One region of the Kribbella sp. NPDC051952 genome, then DNA from elsewhere that is predicted to be linked to it. Evidence: riboswitches for the same ligand, from Rfam matches in the RefSeq annotation. Region 1 holds a riboswitch; the other holds the start of a gene.
What was found. A riboswitch is a leader RNA that binds a small molecule or an ion and turns the genes downstream of it on or off. The one in region 1 is predicted to bind FMN.

Region 1 (8,654 bases):
GAAGAAGTTCGACGAGCAGAACGGTACGACGACCACGGTCGACAGCCTGCCCGGTTCGGGTGCGGCGGTGTACCCGGACAAGCTGCGCACGGAACTGCTCGGCGGCAAGGGCCCAGATGTCTGGCGGATCTGGGGCGGTCAGATCGGCAGCCCGTTCGCGAAGGCCAAGCAGGCCCTCGACCTGTCGCCGTACTACTCCAAGTACGGCTGGGACTCGAAGATCAACACCGCGGCGATCAGCGGGATGACGTTCGACGGTGTGAAGTCCGGCGTACCGTTCGTCTCGCTCGGGATCGGTGCCTGGTACAACAAGTCGCTGTTCGCCAAGGCCGGCGTGAGCGCGCCGCCCACGACGTACGCCGAGCTGGAAGCGCTGAACGACAAGCTGATCGCGGTCGGTGTGACGCCGGCCGGGCTCGGTGGGAAGTACGGCTGGGACATCATGCGGCTGTTCGAGTACCTGCTCGAGCACACCGCGGGTCCGGAGCTGCACGACAAGCTGCTGACCGGCGACGAGAGCTGGGACCGGCCCGAGGTGGTCGAGGCATTCACGCTGTTCAAGAAGTGGCAGGACAAGAAGTGGCTGCCGCAGGGCGCTCTCGGTCTCGACCCGGCCGATATCGAACCGGCGTACGTCCAGGGCAAGACGGCGTACACGATCACCGGACCGTGGACCGAGGCGGGCGCGATCCTGGCCGCGAAGAAGAGCCCGGCCGCGTTCGGCACCTTCGAGCTGCCGACCGACAAGACCCCGGCCCGGCACTCGGGCTTCGTCGAGGGCTACATGATCAACGCCAAGGCCGGCAACGTCGACAAGGCCGCGGCGCTGATCGACTTCATCGTCCAGCCCGCGACACAGAAGGCCATGCAGGTCAGCGCATCCACGGTCAAGGGTGCCGAGCCCGACCCGAAGACGCTGCCGCTGTCGGCGGAGTGGTCGCAGAAGTACGGCGGCAACCCGTTCTACACGATCCAGGACCAGGCGTTCCCGAAGAAGCAGGCCGACCAGTACTTCAGCGTGCAGAGCGACCTGTTGCAGGGCTCGGTCAAGCCGGAGGAAGCGGCGAAGAAGATGCAGGAGATCGTCTCCACCTGGGCGAAGGGCTGAGCCGCAATGGCGACCGTCGCGCTCACGAAGGCCCCGCCGGGCAAGGTCAAACGCGGTGGCAAGTGGTCACCGTGGCTGTTCGCGCTACCTGCTCTGGTGGTGTACGTCGCGTTCCTGGTGTACCCGGCGGTGTCGTCGCTCTGGTTCAGCCTGACCAACTGGGACGGACTGAGCGCGACGTACAAGTTCGTCGGCCTGGAGAACTACTTCAAGCTGCCGAGTGATCCGGTCGTCGTGACCGCGGTCCGGAACAACCTGATCTGGACCGTGGTGACGATCGCGGTGCCGACCGTGATCGGGCTCGCGCTCGCGATCGCCCTGAACGGGAAGGTGCACGGCAAGCCGATCCTGCGGCTGGTGTTCTACACCCCGGCCGTGCTGCCGCTGGTCTCGATCGCCTCGATCTGGGGCTGGCTCTACAACCCGCAGTACGGCGCGATCAACTCGTTCCTGCGGATCATCGGGCTCGACGGTCTCGCGCAACCGTGGCTCGGGCAGGACTCGACCGCGTTGTGGGCCGTGATGGTGCCCGCGATCTGGTTGCGGACCGGCTTCCCGATGCTGCTCTACCTGGCCGCCCTGCAGGGGATTCCGAACGAGCTCTATGAGGCGGCGACCGTCGACGGTGCGACCAAATGGCAGCAGTTCTGGCACATCACGATGCCGAGCCTGCGACCGGCCCACTACATCGTGCTGGCGCTCTCGCTGATCGACTCGTTCAAGGTCTTCGACATGATCTACGCGATGACGTACGGCGGACCTGGTACGTCGACGCAGGTGATGGGGACGTGGATGTACTTCAACGTCTTCCAGTACTACCAAGCCGGCTACGGCACCGCGATCGCGGTCGTGATCACCCTCGTGGCGGTCGCCGTCGGTATCCCGTACGTACGTTCGCAGACCCGGGAGGCGTCATGACCTCGATAGCGCCCGCTCGGGTTGAGGTCCCGATCGACACCGTCGAAGCCCATCCCGTCGGGGAGAAGCCGAAGAGCCGGCGTGGCCTGGTGATGACGCTGGTCCTGGCGGTGGCGGCGATCTTCTGGATCTCGCCGCTGGCGTTGCTGGTGATCACCGCGATCCGGCCGTTGTCGGACTTCATCGGGAACGGCCCGTTGTCCTGGCCGGACGCGTTCACCTGGTCGAACTTCAAGGACGCCTGGGGGATCGGCAACTTCGCCACCACCTATCGCAACAGCGCGCTGCTGGCCTTGATGAAGGTGCCGCTCGGGGTGCTGGTCTCGGCGATGCTCGGGTTCGCGCTGGCCAAGCTGCGGATGAAGTTCCGCCGTACGGTGATGTTCACGGTGTTCCTGGGGCTGACCATCCCGATCTACATCACGATCGTCCCGGTCTTCATCATGATGCGGTCGTTCGGCGCGACCGACAGCCTGTTCGGGCTGATCGGGCCGTACCTGGCCTTCGGCATCCCGTTCGAGGTCCTGGTGCTGCAGTCGTTCTTCCGGCAGATCCCGGACGAGATCATCGAGGCGGCCCGGGTCGACGGTGCCGGCAACTGGCGGGTGTTCTTCACGATGATCCTGCCGCTGTCGCTGCCGGCCCTGGTGACGGTGGCGATCCTGGACGCGGTCGCGACCTGGAACGAGTTCCTGTTCGCGCTGATCCTGCTCAACTCGGACGCGCACAAGACCATCCCGGTCGGGCTGCTGAACTTCCAGGGCCAGTTCGCCAACAACAACACCGGCCTCGCGGCGGGCATTCTGATTGCCGTGGTGCCGATCCTGATCGCCTACACCCTGCTCCAGCGCTGGATCGTCGGCGGCCTGACCGCCGGTGCCACCAAGGGCTGACCACATATGGAGGAGAACACCATGACCGACCTGCCGGTTTTCGGCGCTGGTATCTGGCACTTCGCGACCTACAAGGACCGCTACGCCACCGACGGCTACGGTCCGCCGGTCGGGCTGCTCGAGCAGATCGACCGGGCCGGCGCGGTCGGCGATCTGTCCGTGGTCGACCTGAACTGGCCGTTCGCCGGGTACGACGGGACCCTCGACGAGGTCAAGGACGCGCTGAAGCGGAACAACCTCACGGCGATCGCGATCACGCCGGAGATCTACACCCGCGACTTCGTCAAGGGATCGCTGACCAACCCGGACCCGAAGGTCCGCCGGCAGGCACTCGAGTTGTTGCACCAGGCAACCGAGCTGGCGAAGGACCTGGGCTGCTCGTACGTGAAGCTCTGGCCCGGCCAGGACGGCTGGGACTATCCGTTCCAGGTCAACTACCACGACATCTGGAACCTGGCGCTGGACGGTTTGAAGGAGCTCGTCTCGGCGCACCCCGACATCAACTTCGTGATCGAGTACAAGCCGCGGGAGCCGCGGGTCAAGATCATCTTTCCGAACGTCGCCCGTACGCTGCTCGGGATCGAGAAGATCGGCCTGCCGAACCTCGGCATCCTGCTCGACTTCGGGCACTCGCTGTACGGCCAGGAGACGCCGGCCGACGCAGCGCAGCTGGCGATCGACTACAACCGGCTGTTCGCGATCGACGTGAACGACAACATGCGCGGCTGGGACGACGACATGGTGGTCGGCTCGGTGCACCTGGTGGAGACCTTCGAGTTCTTCCACACCCTGCGCAAGAACAACTGGGAGGGCGTCTGGCAGCTGGACCAGTTCCCGTTCCGTGAGGACAGTGTCGAGGCCGCGAAGCAGGCGATCCGTTTCCTCAAGGCGATCCACCACGCGCTCGACGTACTGGATGACGAGGCGCTCGCCGCGGCGCAGGCGTCGCACGACGCACTGGCCGCACAGAAGCTGGTGCAGAAGGTCCTGCTGAGTTCGATGGCGGAGCTGGCATGACGCTCACGGTCGAGCACACGACCATGCCCGTGCTCGGGCGGCTGCCGATCCACAGCAGCCGCTCCGAGCAGGTCGCGCACATCGCCGAGGTGGCTCGGCAGATCCGGATCCAGGACCTCAAGCTGGTCCACTACGCCGGTGCCGGGCACATCGGCGGCGACTTCTCCGCGATCGACATCCTCTCGACCTTGTACGGCGCGGTTCTCGACATCTCGCCCGGCACGGTGAACGCGCCGGAGCGGGACCGGTTCATCCTGAGCAAGGGGCACGTGGCCGGGGCGCTCTACACGACGCTGGCCGCGTACGGTTTCCTGCCGGTCGAGGAGCTCGCGACGTTCCTGAAGCCGTTGTCCGCGCTGAACGGGCATCCGAACCGGACCAAGGTGGCCGGCGTCGAGGCCAACACCGGTCCGCTCGGGCACGGGCTGCCGGTCGCGGTCGGGCATGCGCTGTCGGCCAAGCTCGACGTCTCGTTGCGCCGTACGTATGTGCTGGTCGGTGACGGTGAGCTGCAGGAGGGCAGCAACTGGGAAGCGATGATGGCGGCCTCGCAGTACCAGCTGGACCGGTTGACGGTCATCGTCGACCGAAACCGGCTGCAGCAGGGCGCGACCACCAAGGAGACCAACGACCTGGATCCGCTGCCGGAGAAGGCGGCCGCGTTCGGGTTCGCGGTGGTCGAGGTGAACGGTCACGACCATGGCGAGCTGCTCGACGTGCTGTCCGCCGTACCGTTCCGGCCGGGCAAGCCGACGTTCGTCATCGCCCATACGCACAAGGGCCACCCGATCTCGTTCATGAGCAACAACGTCGCGTGGCACCACCGGGTGCCGGACGCGGCGGAGTTCCAGCAGGCGCTGACCGAGCTGGAGGCTGTCGTTCCCGGATACGCCAAGGAGCCGGCATGACCATCGTCCAGACGTCCTCGATCGCCGACCAGCCGCGCTACGACTGCCGGGACGCGTACGTCGAAACCCTGGCCGAGCTCGCGCACGCGGATCACCGGATCGTCGGCGTGGTGAACGACTCGGTCGGATCGAGCAAGCTCAACAGCTTCCGGAAGGCGTTCCCGGACCGGCTGATCAACGTCGGCATCGCCGAGCAGGACATGGTCGGCGTCGCCTCCGGGCTGGCCAACGGCGGCCGGATCCCGTTCGTCTCGGCCGCGTCCTGCTTCCTCACCGCCCGCGCACTCGAGCAGATCAAGGCCGACGTCGCCTACTCCAACACCAACGTGAAGCTCTGCGGCATGAGCCCGGGCGTCGCGTACGGCGAACTCGGTCCGACGCACCACTCGATCGAGGACGTCGCCTGGCTGCGGGCGATCGCGAACATGACCGTGATCGTGCCGGCCGACCCGATCGAGACGGCAGCTGCATTGCGGTGGGCGGCGGCCTCGGACGGGCCGGTCTTCATCCGGGTCAGCCGGATGAGCGTGCCGAAGGTCTACGCCGACGACTACCAGTTCGAGCTGGGCAAGGCGATCACGGTTCGCGACGGCGACGACGTGACGCTGATCAGCAACGGGACCGTGCTGTGGCGGGCGATCGCCGCGGCCGAACGGCTCGCCGAAGAAGGGATCTCGGCCCGGGTCGTGTCGATGCCGACGGTGAAGCCGCTCGACACCGACGCCGTGGTCACGGCCGCGCGGGAGACGGCCGGAATCGTGACCGCCGAGGAGGGCGTCATCGCCGGCGGACTCGGTGGTGCCGTCGCGGAGACCGTCGTACAGCATCATCCGGCCAGGGTGTCGATCCTCGGGTTCCCCGAGTTCGCCCCGACGGGGTCGGCCGGATTCCTGCTGGACCGGTACGGGCTCTCGCCGGACGGCATCGCGGACGCCGCCCGGCGCCTGGTCACGACAGGTACGTGACCAGGTCGGCGATCGAGATCATCGCGAAGTCGTGGGTGTCGGCGAACGCGCGCAGGTCGGCGCCGGTCATCAGGGTGCCGTCGTCGTTCATCAGTTCGCCGATCACCCCGACCGGCGGCAGACCGGCCAGCCGGACGAGTTCGACGGTGGCCTCGGTGTGACCGGGCCGCTGCCGGACCCCGCCGTCGACCGCACGCAACGGGAGGATGTGACCGGGCCGGATCAGGTCCGCGGGCTGTGCCGCCGGGTCGGCCAGGACGCGGACGGTCCGGGCCCGGTCGGCGGCCGAGATACCAGTGCCTACGCCAGTACTCGCGTCGACCGAGATCGTGTACGCGGTCCGCAGGCTGTCCTGGTTGTCCGGGACCATCAGCGGGAGCTCGAGCCGGTCCAGGATCTCCGCCGCGGCGGGTGCGCAGACGTAGCCGCTGGTGTGGCGGACCAGCAGGGCCATCAGTTCGGGCGTGGCCAGACTGGCGGCGAACGTCAGGTCGCCTTCGTTCTCTCGGTCCTCGTCGTCGACGACCACGACCGGTCGCCCGGCGGCGAGCTGGTCGACGGCGTGCTGAATGGTGTCGAGTGTTGTCGCGGTGCTCACGATCGTTGTCCTCTCGGCAGTGCTCTCGTCAGCACTCCGGGGCAACGACAGGCTCCACAGACCGCGCGACATGACAGGTCGCACGGCACCGCGAAGACTGCCACGTGCGTCTTCCCATCCGGACTTTCACCGTCGGTCCCGGAGTTCCACCAGGTCAACCGGACACCCTTGCGGGTGTACGGGTCGCGGACTGTCACCGCCGGCTCGGAATTTCACCGACCCCAGAGCACGTGTGGTCTTGCTTTGCGTCCGCCAGTTTATCGGCAACTTTGACCTTCGGGAGTGTCATGTCCATCTCAGTCGTCTGGCGGTCGATCGAACTCCCGGTGTCCCCGGCCGACGAGTGGATCGAGTTCGAGCACGAGAGCGGCCGCAGGCTCCGGCGGCCGACCTTCAGGGACGGCGACGCCCGGAAGGTGCGCTTCGCGGCGTCCGACCCCGGACGCTGGACCTGGACAGGTGGTGAGCTCGACATCGCTCCCGCGCCGACGGACGAGCTCAACCCGTTCTACCGGCACGGCTTCTGGCGGATGTCGCCCGGCGGCCGCAGCCTCGTGTACGCCGACGGCACGCCGGCGATCCTGGTCGCGGACACCGCCTGGGCGCTGCCGTGGCGGGCGACACCCGATCAGGTCCGCGAGTACGCCGCCGACCGGCAGGCCAAGGGGTTCAACGCGGTCCTGCTGATGACCGTCCAGCCGGATATGCGCGCGGTCGGTCCACGCGACAGGACCCAGGACGAGGGCTTCGACGTCGGCTTCGAGGACCTCGCCGACGGCCACCTGCTCAAGCCCAACGACGAGTACTTCCGGTACCTCGACGAGCTGCTCGGGATCCTCGTCGAGCATGGCCTGGTCCCCGTGCTCCAGCCCGTCTTCCAGGGCTTCGGCTGGAAGGGCCTCGACGTGGCCGGCACCGTCGTACCGCCGACCGAGTACGGAGACTACTGCCGCTACCTCGTCGCCCGATACGGCGCTCAGCCCGCGATCTACCTGGTCGGCGGGGACGGAACCGGCGCGGAACCGCAGGTCGCAGCCGGTGGGGCCGAGGTCCACGCGGTCGACTGCTACGGGCAGCCGACCGGCATCCACTACCGGCCGCACATCCACGCGCACGCTCACCAGGACGCCGACTGGCTGGATTTTCAGTGGTGCCAGACCGGTCACACCGGCGAACACGTGCAAGCGCGGGTCGCGGACATGTGGCGGAACGAGCCGGTGCGGGCGGTCGCGAACGGCGAACCGACGTACGAGAACACCGGCCGGACCGGCGTCGCTGCGGGCTGGTGGCAGGGGCATGAGGCGTGGAGCAACCTGTGTGCGGGCGGCACGATGGGGGTCGTCTACGGCGCGGGCAGTCTGTGGCAGTGGCGGCTGCATCCCGACGAGCCCGGTCACTCGGACTACTTCGTCGCCCCGGGCGCAGGCTGGCGGGAGGCGGTCGACTTCGAAGGATCGACGTACGTCGGACTCCTCGGACAGATCCTGGCCGGATTGCCGACGACTGATATGACCCCGGACTGGACCCGGGTGATCTCGGGGCGGGCGCTCAGCGGACCGGGCGGGATGCTGATCGTCTACCGCGAGCACGGTGGGATGGTGCCGGTGTTCGACGACACGGTGCCGCTGGACTACCGGATCGTGGATCCGCGGGACGGCTCGGTGGTCGCGACCGGGCGGCGCGACACTCCGGCCGATCCGCTGCCCGATCCTGGTGGCGCACCGCGCGTGTACATCTGCCTATAGTCCAGTCCTGACCTGAAGGGGGCACCGTGAACGGCAATCGTGGCGTACGCCAGCCGGGGCTGGACGAGCTGCGGCTGCTGGCGAAGGTGGCCCGGATGTACCACGAGAAGGGCATCCGGCAGCCGAAGATCGCGGCCGAGCTGAACCTGTCCCAGGCGCGGGTGTCGCGGATGCTCAAGCAGGCGGTCGAGGTGGGCATCGTGCACACCGTGGTGACCATGCCGAGCGGCGTGCACAGTGACCTCGAGGACGAGCTGCAAGGCCGGTACGGGCTGCGGGACGCGGTGGTCGTGGACACGCTCGGGCTGGTAGGCGACGACGTACTGCCCGCGTTGGGTTCGGGGGCGGCGGCGTACATCGACATGACGCTGACCGGTGGGCACGTGATCGGGATCTCGTCCTGGAGCGAGACGCTGATCAGCGCGGTCGACCGGATGCCGCGCAAGAGCGTGCCGGTGGTGGACAAGGTGGTCCAGATCGTCGGCGGTCTCGGTGACGCGGC
Region 2 (8,654 bases), on a different contig from region 1:
TCGACCGCGTGCTGTTCGACGCGACCGGACCGTCCTTCCGGCCTCGGGCGCCCACCCCGGAGATGACCGCCTCGCTCCCGTCGACCGCATCCCGTAGCGGCTCCGCATCCGTCAGACCGGGCACCCGGACGACCTCCAGCGACGAGTGCTCCAGCTCGAACGCCGAGGACGTCCGGACCACCGCCGTCACCTTGTGCCCCGCGTCGAGCGCCTGCCGTACGACGTGACCGCCGATCCCGCCTGTTGCCCCGAACACCGTGATTCTCATCCCGCACTCCTCTGCTCTGTAACTCATATCGTACGGAACTCATACGATATGAGATAGAGAGAGATCGCGTGACGCGCGCCACGGGTTCAGGAGTAGAGGTCGGTCAACGTCCGGCCGAGGTTTGCGAGTTCGGTGCGGAGCTCTGGGGGCTCCAGCACCTCGAGTCCATCGCCGAACCGGCTGAGAGTGGCGGCGGCGTTGGGGATCGACTCGATCGGCAGGGTGACCGTGACGCTGCCGTCTTCGGCCCGCTCGGCGCCCGCGACTGCCTTCACCAGTTGGGGGAACGACACGTCGTGCATGCGCGCGACCAACCCCGCCGAGACGCGCAGTACGGCGTACCCGGTGAAGCGGACCTGATCGAACTGGTCCAGGTGCTCCTGCCAGAAATCGGCCAGCTCGAAGCCGGGCGTGCGCTCGAACTCCTCCTCGGTCGCGGTGAGCTCGAGGATGTTGGAGACGCGGTACGTACGCATCCCGCCGGGGGTCGCGGCAACGACGTACCAGGCGCCGTTCTTGAGGACGAGGCCGTACGGCTCCAGCACGCGCTCGACCTCGCGCGGCGCCTCCCAGCGGCGGTACAGGACCTTGACCCGGCGGTCGTGGAGGACCGCATCGGCGACGGCGGCGAGGTGGGGCGAGATCTCAGCGTCCTGGTACCAAGCCGGGAGGTCGAGGTGGAAGCGATTCTTCAGTTGTCCGGCGCGATCTCGTTGGTCGGGCGCAAGCGCTGCCAGCAGCTTCAGCTCGGCCGCGCTCGTCTCCGCGGTCAGCCCGAGCGCAGCGGCCGCGCCCGGCATCCCGACCAGGAACAGTGCGGCCGCCTCCTGCTCGGTGAGCCCGGTCAGCTTGGTGCGGTAGCCCTCGACCAGCCGATACCCGCCGGCCCGACCCTGATCGGCGTACACCGGGACGCCGGCTGCCGCGAGCGCCTCGACGTCGCGATAGATCGTCCGGAGCGAGACCTCCAGCTCGTCCGCGAGCTCACGCGCCGTCAGCTGCCGCCGCGTCTGCAGCAGCAACAGGATCGACAGCAACCGACTCGAACGCATGTCTGTCAGGTTAGCCGCAAACACTGCCATGGACTGTCAGGTATGCCCGCGACGCTTGGCTGCATGACGACATGGACCAAGGCAACCGGCGACTTCGACTTCCTCAACGGGTACTTCGACGTCCGGCACCGCACCCTGAAACAAGCCTTCGCCGGATCCGACGAGTGGCTCGAGTACGACGGCACCACGACAGCGCACACGTACTTCGACGGCGCGATCAGCATCGACGAGATGCGCTTCCCCACGAAGGGGTCGTACGGGCTGTCCGTCCGGCTGTTCGACCCGGTGGCCGAGCAGTGGAGCATCTGGTGGGTCGACAGCCGAACAATGCGGCTGTACCCGCCGGTCCGCGGCGGTTGGGCCGCTGATGGAAAGAGCTGCCGGTTGGTGGGCGAGGACGAGTTCGACGGTCAGCCCATCCTCTGCAGCTACGAGTGGTCGGACGTCACCGCGGAGACCGCGCACTGGGAACAGGCGTACTCCAACGACGGCGGCGAGACCTGGGAGACCAACTGGATCATGGACTTCACCCGCCGTTCCACTCCCCCGCCCGCCTTGGACATCCCGAAGCTGACCGGTGACTTCGACTTCCTGGTCGGCCGTTGGGACATGCACAACGAACGCCGCAAGCCCGCCCTGGGCGAGCCGGCCGAGTGGTACGAAATGAAGTCCGAGATGCAGGTGACGACGTACTTCGACGGCGCGATCAGCTTCGACGAGGGCTGGTTCCCCACCGAAGGCTTCCGCGGCGCGACCTTCCGCATCTACAACCCCGAGTCCAAGACCTGGGCCATCCACTGGATCAACAGCCTCCGCGGCCAGTTGGAGGACCCGGTCATCGGTTCCTTCGATGCCGACGGCACCGGCGTCTTCGAAGGCCCGGATGTATGGGACGGCCAACCCATCGACGTCCGCTTCCGCTGGACCCCCGGCGTGGACAAGGCCGCCTGGGAGCAATCCTTCTCCACCGACAACGGCCAAACCTGGCACCCCAACTGGAAGATGCAACACACCCGCATCTCGTGATCTGAGGTTCGGCTCAGGGGTGGATGTCGACCGGGTAGCGTCGCCTTCGGCCATGCTTCCCGATCGACGTGGAGGATCCGAATGAGCACAGTCCTGGTTACCGGGGCGTCTGGCATCGCGGGCCGGGAGGTTTCCCGGCGGCTTGTTGCGGCGGGGCATCGGGTGCGGCGGGCGGATGTGGCTCCCTCGCCTGATCCCGCGGACGATGCGGTCGGCGAGTTCGTACGGTGCGACACTCGCACGCCGACCGACGTGCTCGAAGCGGTGGAGTCGTGCGACGCGGTTGTGCACCTTGCGGCCTGGCATAACGCCCACCGCCCGGGTGTCAGCGACGAGACGATCTTCGCGGTCAACGTCGACGGCACGTTCAACGTCGTACAGGCGTGCCGAGCGGCCGGCATCCAGAGCGTCGTCTTCGCATCCTCGATGGCGTACGGCTGGGGCAGCGTCTACAGCGTCACCAAAGTGCTCGGCGAGGACCTCTGGAAGATGTATCAGGAGACCACCGGGGCCTCGGTCGCGCTCCTGCGCTACCACGGTTTCGTGCCCGAGCCCTACCTGCGCTGGGGCGAGCGGCTGCTCCGGAACGGCGTCGACGTACGCGACATCGCGACCGCAACAGCCGCCGCGACCCAGGCCGCCCTCGCCCACCGCTTCGACCTCTTCCGCACCATCGTCCACAGCAACCACGGAATGCCGGAAGAGGTCCGCGCCAACTTCACCACCCGCGGCCCCGAATGGTCGGAGTCACGGCTGCCGGGCGCAGCGGACCTGATCGAACGCCACAACCTCACGCTCCCCGAAACCGTCGAGCAACACGACCTCAGCGAGGCCGCGGACCTACTCAACTGGCGCCCGGACCACGACTTCATCGAGTTCCTCACCGACCTCCAGCGCCGTGAAGCCACCGGCGAAGACGTCACCAACCTCTGGGCCCCAGGCCGCATCCCGGCCTTATAACTCGCGGATGGCGAGCAAGGTTGACAGGGCTGCTTGGGTTGCTTCGTAGCCTTTGTCTTCTCGGCTGTCGGGGAGGCCGGCTCGGTCGAGGGCTTGGGGGTCGTTGTCGCAGGTGAGTACGCCGAAGCCGACCGGGATGCCGGTGGTTACGCCGACCTGCATGAGGCCGTCCGTCGTGGCCTGGCAGACGTATTCGAAGTGGGGCGTGTCGCCGCGGATCACCACGCCTAACGCGACGACAGCGTCGTACCCGTTCTTTGCTGCGTGCAACGAGGCGACCGGGAGTTCGAAGGAGCCGGGTACGCGGATGACGGTGTAGCTGGTGACGCCGGAGTCGTCGAGCGCGCGGATGGCGCCGGCGACGAGGGCGTCGGTGACCTTCGGGTGCCACTGGGCGGCGACGATCGCGACCCGGGCGCCGTCGACGCGGGGGACCTCGATGGTTGGTGCTCCACTGCCCGACATCAGCCGGCTCCGTTCTCTTCCGTGAGCACGCCACCGGGCAGGTGGTGGCCCATCCGGTCGCGCTTGGTACGCAGGTAGCGCAGGTTGTGTTCGGTCGGGTCGATCGAGATGCCGCGCCGCTCGACCACGTCGATGCCATAACCCTGTACGCCGGACAGCTTGTCCGGATTGTTGGTCAGCAACCGGACTTCCTTCACGCCCAGATCGGCCAGGATCTGCGCACCGGTGCCGTAGTCGCGGGCGTCCGCGGGCAGACCGAGGTCCAGGTTCGCGTCGACCGTGTCCCGGCCCGCGTCCTGCAACTCGTACGCCTGCAGCTTGTGCAGCAGCCCGATCCCGCGGCCCTCATGCCCGCGCAGGTAAACCACAACCCCGCCCTCGGCCGCGACCTGACGCATGGCCTCGTCGAGCTGCGGACCACAGTCACACCTCAACGAGCCGAACACATCGCCGGTCAGGCACTCCGAGTGCAACCGCACCAACGTCGGCCCCGCGCCGATCTCACCGCGAACCAAGGCCAATTGCTCCGACCCATCCACCGTGTTCCGGTAGCCGTGGGCAACAAAATCGCCGTACTGCGTCGGCAGCGTGGTGGTCGCGACCCGCTTGATCTGTGACTCGGTACGGCGCCGGTAGCGGATCAGGTCGTCGATCGACACCAGCACCAACTGGTGCTCGTCGGCGAACGCGCGCAGTTCCGCACCACGCTTCATCGTCCCGTCGTCGTTCACCATCTCCGAGATCACCGCGGCCGGAGTCAACCCGGCCAGGCGAGCCAGATCGATCGACGCCTCGGTGTGCCCGGGCCGGACCAGTACGCCGCCTTCACGACCACGCAGCGGGAACACGTGACCCGGCTGGACCAGGTCGTACGACTCCGATGCGGAGTCCGTGAGTACCCGGATCGTCCGCGCCCGATCGGCGGCCGAGATCCCGGTGCTGATGCCGTCACGGGCGTCGACCGAGATCGTGTACGCCGTACGCATCCGCTCCCGGTTGTGCGGGGTCATCAGCGGGATCCCGAGCCGGTCGAGCTCGGCGCCCTCCATCGGCACGCAGACCACGCCGGAGCTGTACCGGATCAGGAACGCCAGCAGCTCCGGAGTCGCCTTGGACGCCGCGAAGATCAGGTCGCCCTCGTTCTCGCGGTCCTCGTCGTCGACCACGATCACCGGGCGCCCGGCCCGGATCTCGTCGATCGCATGCTCGATCGTGTCGAGCTTCAGCACGGTGCCCATGTCAGCCCACCACGACAGGTTCCGGTACGGCGGTGCGCTCGCGGTTCTGGATCTTCCACCAGGACGCGAACCCGAGCACGCAGAACAGTCCGTAGATCACGTACATCGTCGCCGACGGGTAGAACTTCGACTGCACCAGCAGCGGTACGCCGACCACGTCGACGGCGATCCAGATCAGCCAGAACTCGACGAACCCGCGAGCCATCCCGTACGTCGCCAGGATCGAGCCGGTCAGGATCCAGGCGTCCCACTGCGGACCCCACGAACCCAGCGCGCGGAGCACGAAGAACGAGATCGCATAGAGGACGACCGCGAGGCCGAGCAGCTCGAGCCGCTCCCGCGTGGTCGCCCAGCGCGGCTGGACTCCCTTCGCGGCGCCACCGTGGCGGGTCTGGTACCAGCGGTACCAGCCGTAGAGGCTGACCAGCGCGAAGAACACCTGGCGGCCGGCCTGACCCCACAGGTCCTTGTCCTGCGGTGTGTCGAAGACACCGCCGACGAAGACGGTGAAGAGCAGGACGTTGCCGACGATGCCGACCGGCCAGGCCGACACCAGCCGGCGCATGCCGAACAGCGCGCTGGCCAGACCGAAGACGTTGCCCACGATCTCGCGGACGAGCACGGGCGAGCCGGCGATCGTCACCTGGGCGTGCAACAGCCAATCAACGGGGTTCACTTGTTGCCTCCTACAAGCAGTCGCTCCACGTACTTGGCGATCACGTCAACCTCCAGGTTGACCTTGTCGCCGACCTTGTTGTGACCGAGCACGGTGAGTTCGAGCGTGGTCGGGATCAGGCTGACGCCGAACGTCCCGGTCGCGTCGTCCACATCGGTAACGGTCAGGGATACGCCGTCGATGGCGATCGAGCCCTTCTCGGCGACGTACTTGAGAATCTCCGGCCCGGCGGCGACGCGGACGTCCTCCCAGTGCGCGGACGGGGTGCGGCTCGCGATCGTGCCGACGCCGTCGACGTGGCCCTGGACGATGTGCCCGCCGAGCCGCTCGTGGGCGGCGACCGCGCGCTCCAGGTTGACCTGCGAACCCTTGGCCGCCTGGCCGAGGCTGGTGCGCTGCAGCGTCTCGCGCATCACGTCCGCGGTGAACGTGCCGGCGCCGGTGTCGACCACGGTCAGGCAACAGCCGTTGACCGCGATCGAGTCACCGTGGCCGGCGTCCTCGGTCACCTTGGGGCCGCGGATGGTGAGCCGGGCGGCGTCCCCTTCGAGTAGGTCGAGCGCTTCGACGGTGCCGAGCTCTTCGACGATTCCGGTGAACATTCAGTGCGTCCTTTGCGGTTCGAGCGGCGTCAGGATCAGCCGGACGTCGTCGCCGAGGCGCGTGACGTCCGTGAGCTTGAACCTCCGCAGGTGGTCGATCGATTCCGCGCCCAGGTCGCCGATCGCGGCGTACCCGGAGCCGAGCACGGCCGGGGCGACGTACGCGACGATCTGGTCGACCAGCTGAGCGCGGACGAAGGCGGCGGCCAGAGTCGGGCCGCCTTCGAGCCAGAGGTGCCGGACCTGCCGGTCGTCCAGCTGCCGGAGCACCTCGGCGGGATCATGAGTGGGCAGCAGCAGGGTCTCCGCGCGATCGTTGCGTACTCGCGCGGTCGGCGGGATCTCGCGGTCGCCGACGACGACCCGCAGTGGCTGGCGTGCGGCGGGTACGTCGTGCTCGTCGCGGACCGTCAGTTCGGGGTCGTCGTCGAGGACGGTCTGGGTGCCGACGGCGATGGCGTCGCACGCGGCCCGCTGCCGGTGCACGTCGGCTCGGGCGATCGGGCCGGTGATCCACTTGCTGGTGCGGTCCGGCGCCGCGCTGCGCCCGTCGAGGGTGGTGGCGAACTTCCAGGTGACGAAAGGGCGGCCCACTCGCACGCTGTGCAGCCAGACATGGTTGACGGCCTCGGCCTCGTCCTGGAGGACGCCTTGCTCGACCTGGATGTTCTTGTTTGCGAGCTTCTCGGCGCCACCGGCGGCCTGCCGGTTCGGATCAGGTACGGCGTACACCACTCGCGCGATCCCGGCCTCGATCAGCGCATCAGCGCACGGGCCAGTCCGGCCGGTGTGGTTACAGGGCTCGAGCGTCACGTACGCCGTACCGCCGCGGGCTCGGTCTCCCGTCATCCGCAGCGCCTCGACCTCGGCGTGGGGGCCACCGGCAACCGCGTGGAAGCCCTCGCCGACCGGGTGTCCGTCCCGGCCGGTGATCACGCAGCCGACCACCGGGTTCGGGTGGGTGCTGCCGACACCTTTCGCGGCCAGCTCGATCGCGCGTCGCATCCACGCGACGTCAATCGGCGACGTGTTGCTCACTGTGCCAGTCACCCGGCCCCTCGTCGTTTCGGACGCGTTCCGGGGCTCGTGACAACCGGCGCACACGCTCCGCCGTCCGGGGTTTCTCGCGTACGCCGCTCTCGCAACGCCGATCGGACGCCAGAGCACACCCGCCGACCGCGTGCGCCTCCCATCCGGACTTTCACCGTCGGTCCTGGAATTCCACCAGGTCAACCGACCGCCAAACCGCAGCGGCCGGGTCGCGGACTGTCACCGCCGGCTCGGAATTACACCGACCCCGGAGCACGCGAGTGGGTTCACTCGTGCTTCAAGTATGCCCTCCCCCGCAACTCACACCACGACCCAGGTCACATCGTGGTCCCCGGGCGGCGCAGTGGCGGCCATCCGACCCATCCGGTCACCACCCGGGTCACCACTCGCTGAGCGCGCGCCGGGGGTCGCATGCACCGACTCCGGTCTTCACTGCCGAAGCAACACCCACACAGCAGCACCAAGCAACCCAGCCGCCCCAACAAAGCACCCGACAACCACAAACAGCAACACCCGCCGCCCCCGCCCACCACCCGACACCGCGCTCGCCCCACCCGACACCACGCTCGCCCCAACCAACGACCCGGTCGACCCATCCGCCAACCCGGCCGACCCATCCGACGATCTGATCGAGCCATCCGCCACCCCGGTCGCCCGGTCCGCCGATGTAGTCGCCCGATCCGCCGATCTAGCCGACCCGTCCGACGACCCGCTCAACCCATCCGACGACCCGCTCGACCTATCCCCCGATGCAGTCGAGCTACCTGACGAGCTAGTCAGCCTGTCCGACGGCGCCAAAGTCGCATTCAGCTCGCTCAGTGGTGTAGGCACGGCCGCCGGTGAGCCGGACTGCAGAGGCGCAGGCTCCGCAGGCGTAGCCCGCGCGGAGGTGGCCTGCCCGGGTGTCGACTGCGCGGGCGTGGGCTGTGGGGGTGCGGTTGGTGGGTGGATTGCGGGGCCGGTTGGGGTCCAGGTGTGTGGGAGGGGTGGGAGTTGGTCGAAGACTTCGGGTGGGTCGGGGGCCTCCGCCCAGGGTGTGGTTCCGTCGGGCGGGAGTACGCCGGTTTCGGCGAGGAGGCGACCGGCCTCCTTCGCGGACTCGGGGCGGTCGGACGGATCGGTCGCCGTACACCGACGGATGAACTCACCAAGCGGACCCTCAACCGTCGGCAGGCCGCCGCTGACGCCAGGTCGTCCGCCGGTGAGGAGCTCGACGGCCACCGCGCCAACGGCGTACAGGTCCTGCCGCGAGTCCGGGTCGGCACCAGCCAATTGCTCCGGCGCGAGGTATCCCGGGGTCCCGAGGATCGTGCTGTT

Region 2: linked by a shared signal. The riboswitch ahead of ribD (bifunctional diaminohydroxyphosphoribosylaminopyrimidine deaminase/5-amino-6-(5-phosphoribosylamino)uracil reductase RibD) and the one ahead of ribB (3,4-dihydroxy-2-butanone-4-phosphate synthase) in region 1 are both predicted to bind FMN.

Annotation. Positions count from the first base shown of each region.
Region 1 is NZ_JBFAXQ010000003.1:24,935-33,588, forward strand. It holds gene AB0L70_RS07190 (extracellular solute-binding protein) at 1-1,108, shown strand, start outside; gene AB0L70_RS07195 (sugar ABC transporter permease) at 1,115-2,026, shown strand; gene AB0L70_RS07200 (carbohydrate ABC transporter permease) at 2,023-2,919, shown strand; gene AB0L70_RS07205 (sugar phosphate isomerase/epimerase family protein) at 2,941-3,936, shown strand; gene AB0L70_RS07210 (transketolase) at 3,933-4,844, shown strand; gene AB0L70_RS07215 (transketolase family protein) at 4,841-5,809, shown strand; gene ribB (3,4-dihydroxy-2-butanone-4-phosphate synthase) at 5,793-6,407, opposite strand; FMN riboswitch at 6,508-6,641, opposite strand; gene AB0L70_RS07225 (DUF4038 domain-containing protein) at 6,695-8,152, shown strand; gene AB0L70_RS07230 (sugar-binding transcriptional regulator) at 8,179-8,654, shown strand, end outside.
Region 2 is NZ_JBFAXQ010000009.1:160,595-169,248, forward strand. It holds gene AB0L70_RS19025 (NAD(P)-binding oxidoreductase) at 1-268, opposite strand, end outside; gene AB0L70_RS19030 (WYL domain-containing protein) at 355-1,320, opposite strand; gene AB0L70_RS19035 (hypothetical protein) at 1,384-2,346, shown strand; gene AB0L70_RS19040 (NAD(P)-dependent oxidoreductase) at 2,428-3,306, shown strand; gene ribH (6,7-dimethyl-8-ribityllumazine synthase) at 3,301-3,771, opposite strand; gene AB0L70_RS19050 (bifunctional 3,4-dihydroxy-2-butanone-4-phosphate synthase/GTP cyclohydrolase II) at 3,771-5,009, opposite strand; gene pnuC (nicotinamide riboside transporter PnuC) at 5,011-5,685, opposite strand; gene AB0L70_RS19060 (riboflavin synthase) at 5,682-6,287, opposite strand; gene ribD (bifunctional diaminohydroxyphosphoribosylaminopyrimidine deaminase/5-amino-6-(5-phosphoribosylamino)uracil reductase RibD) at 6,288-7,337, opposite strand; FMN riboswitch at 7,464-7,597, opposite strand; gene AB0L70_RS19070 (serine/threonine-protein kinase) at 7,767-8,654, opposite strand, start outside.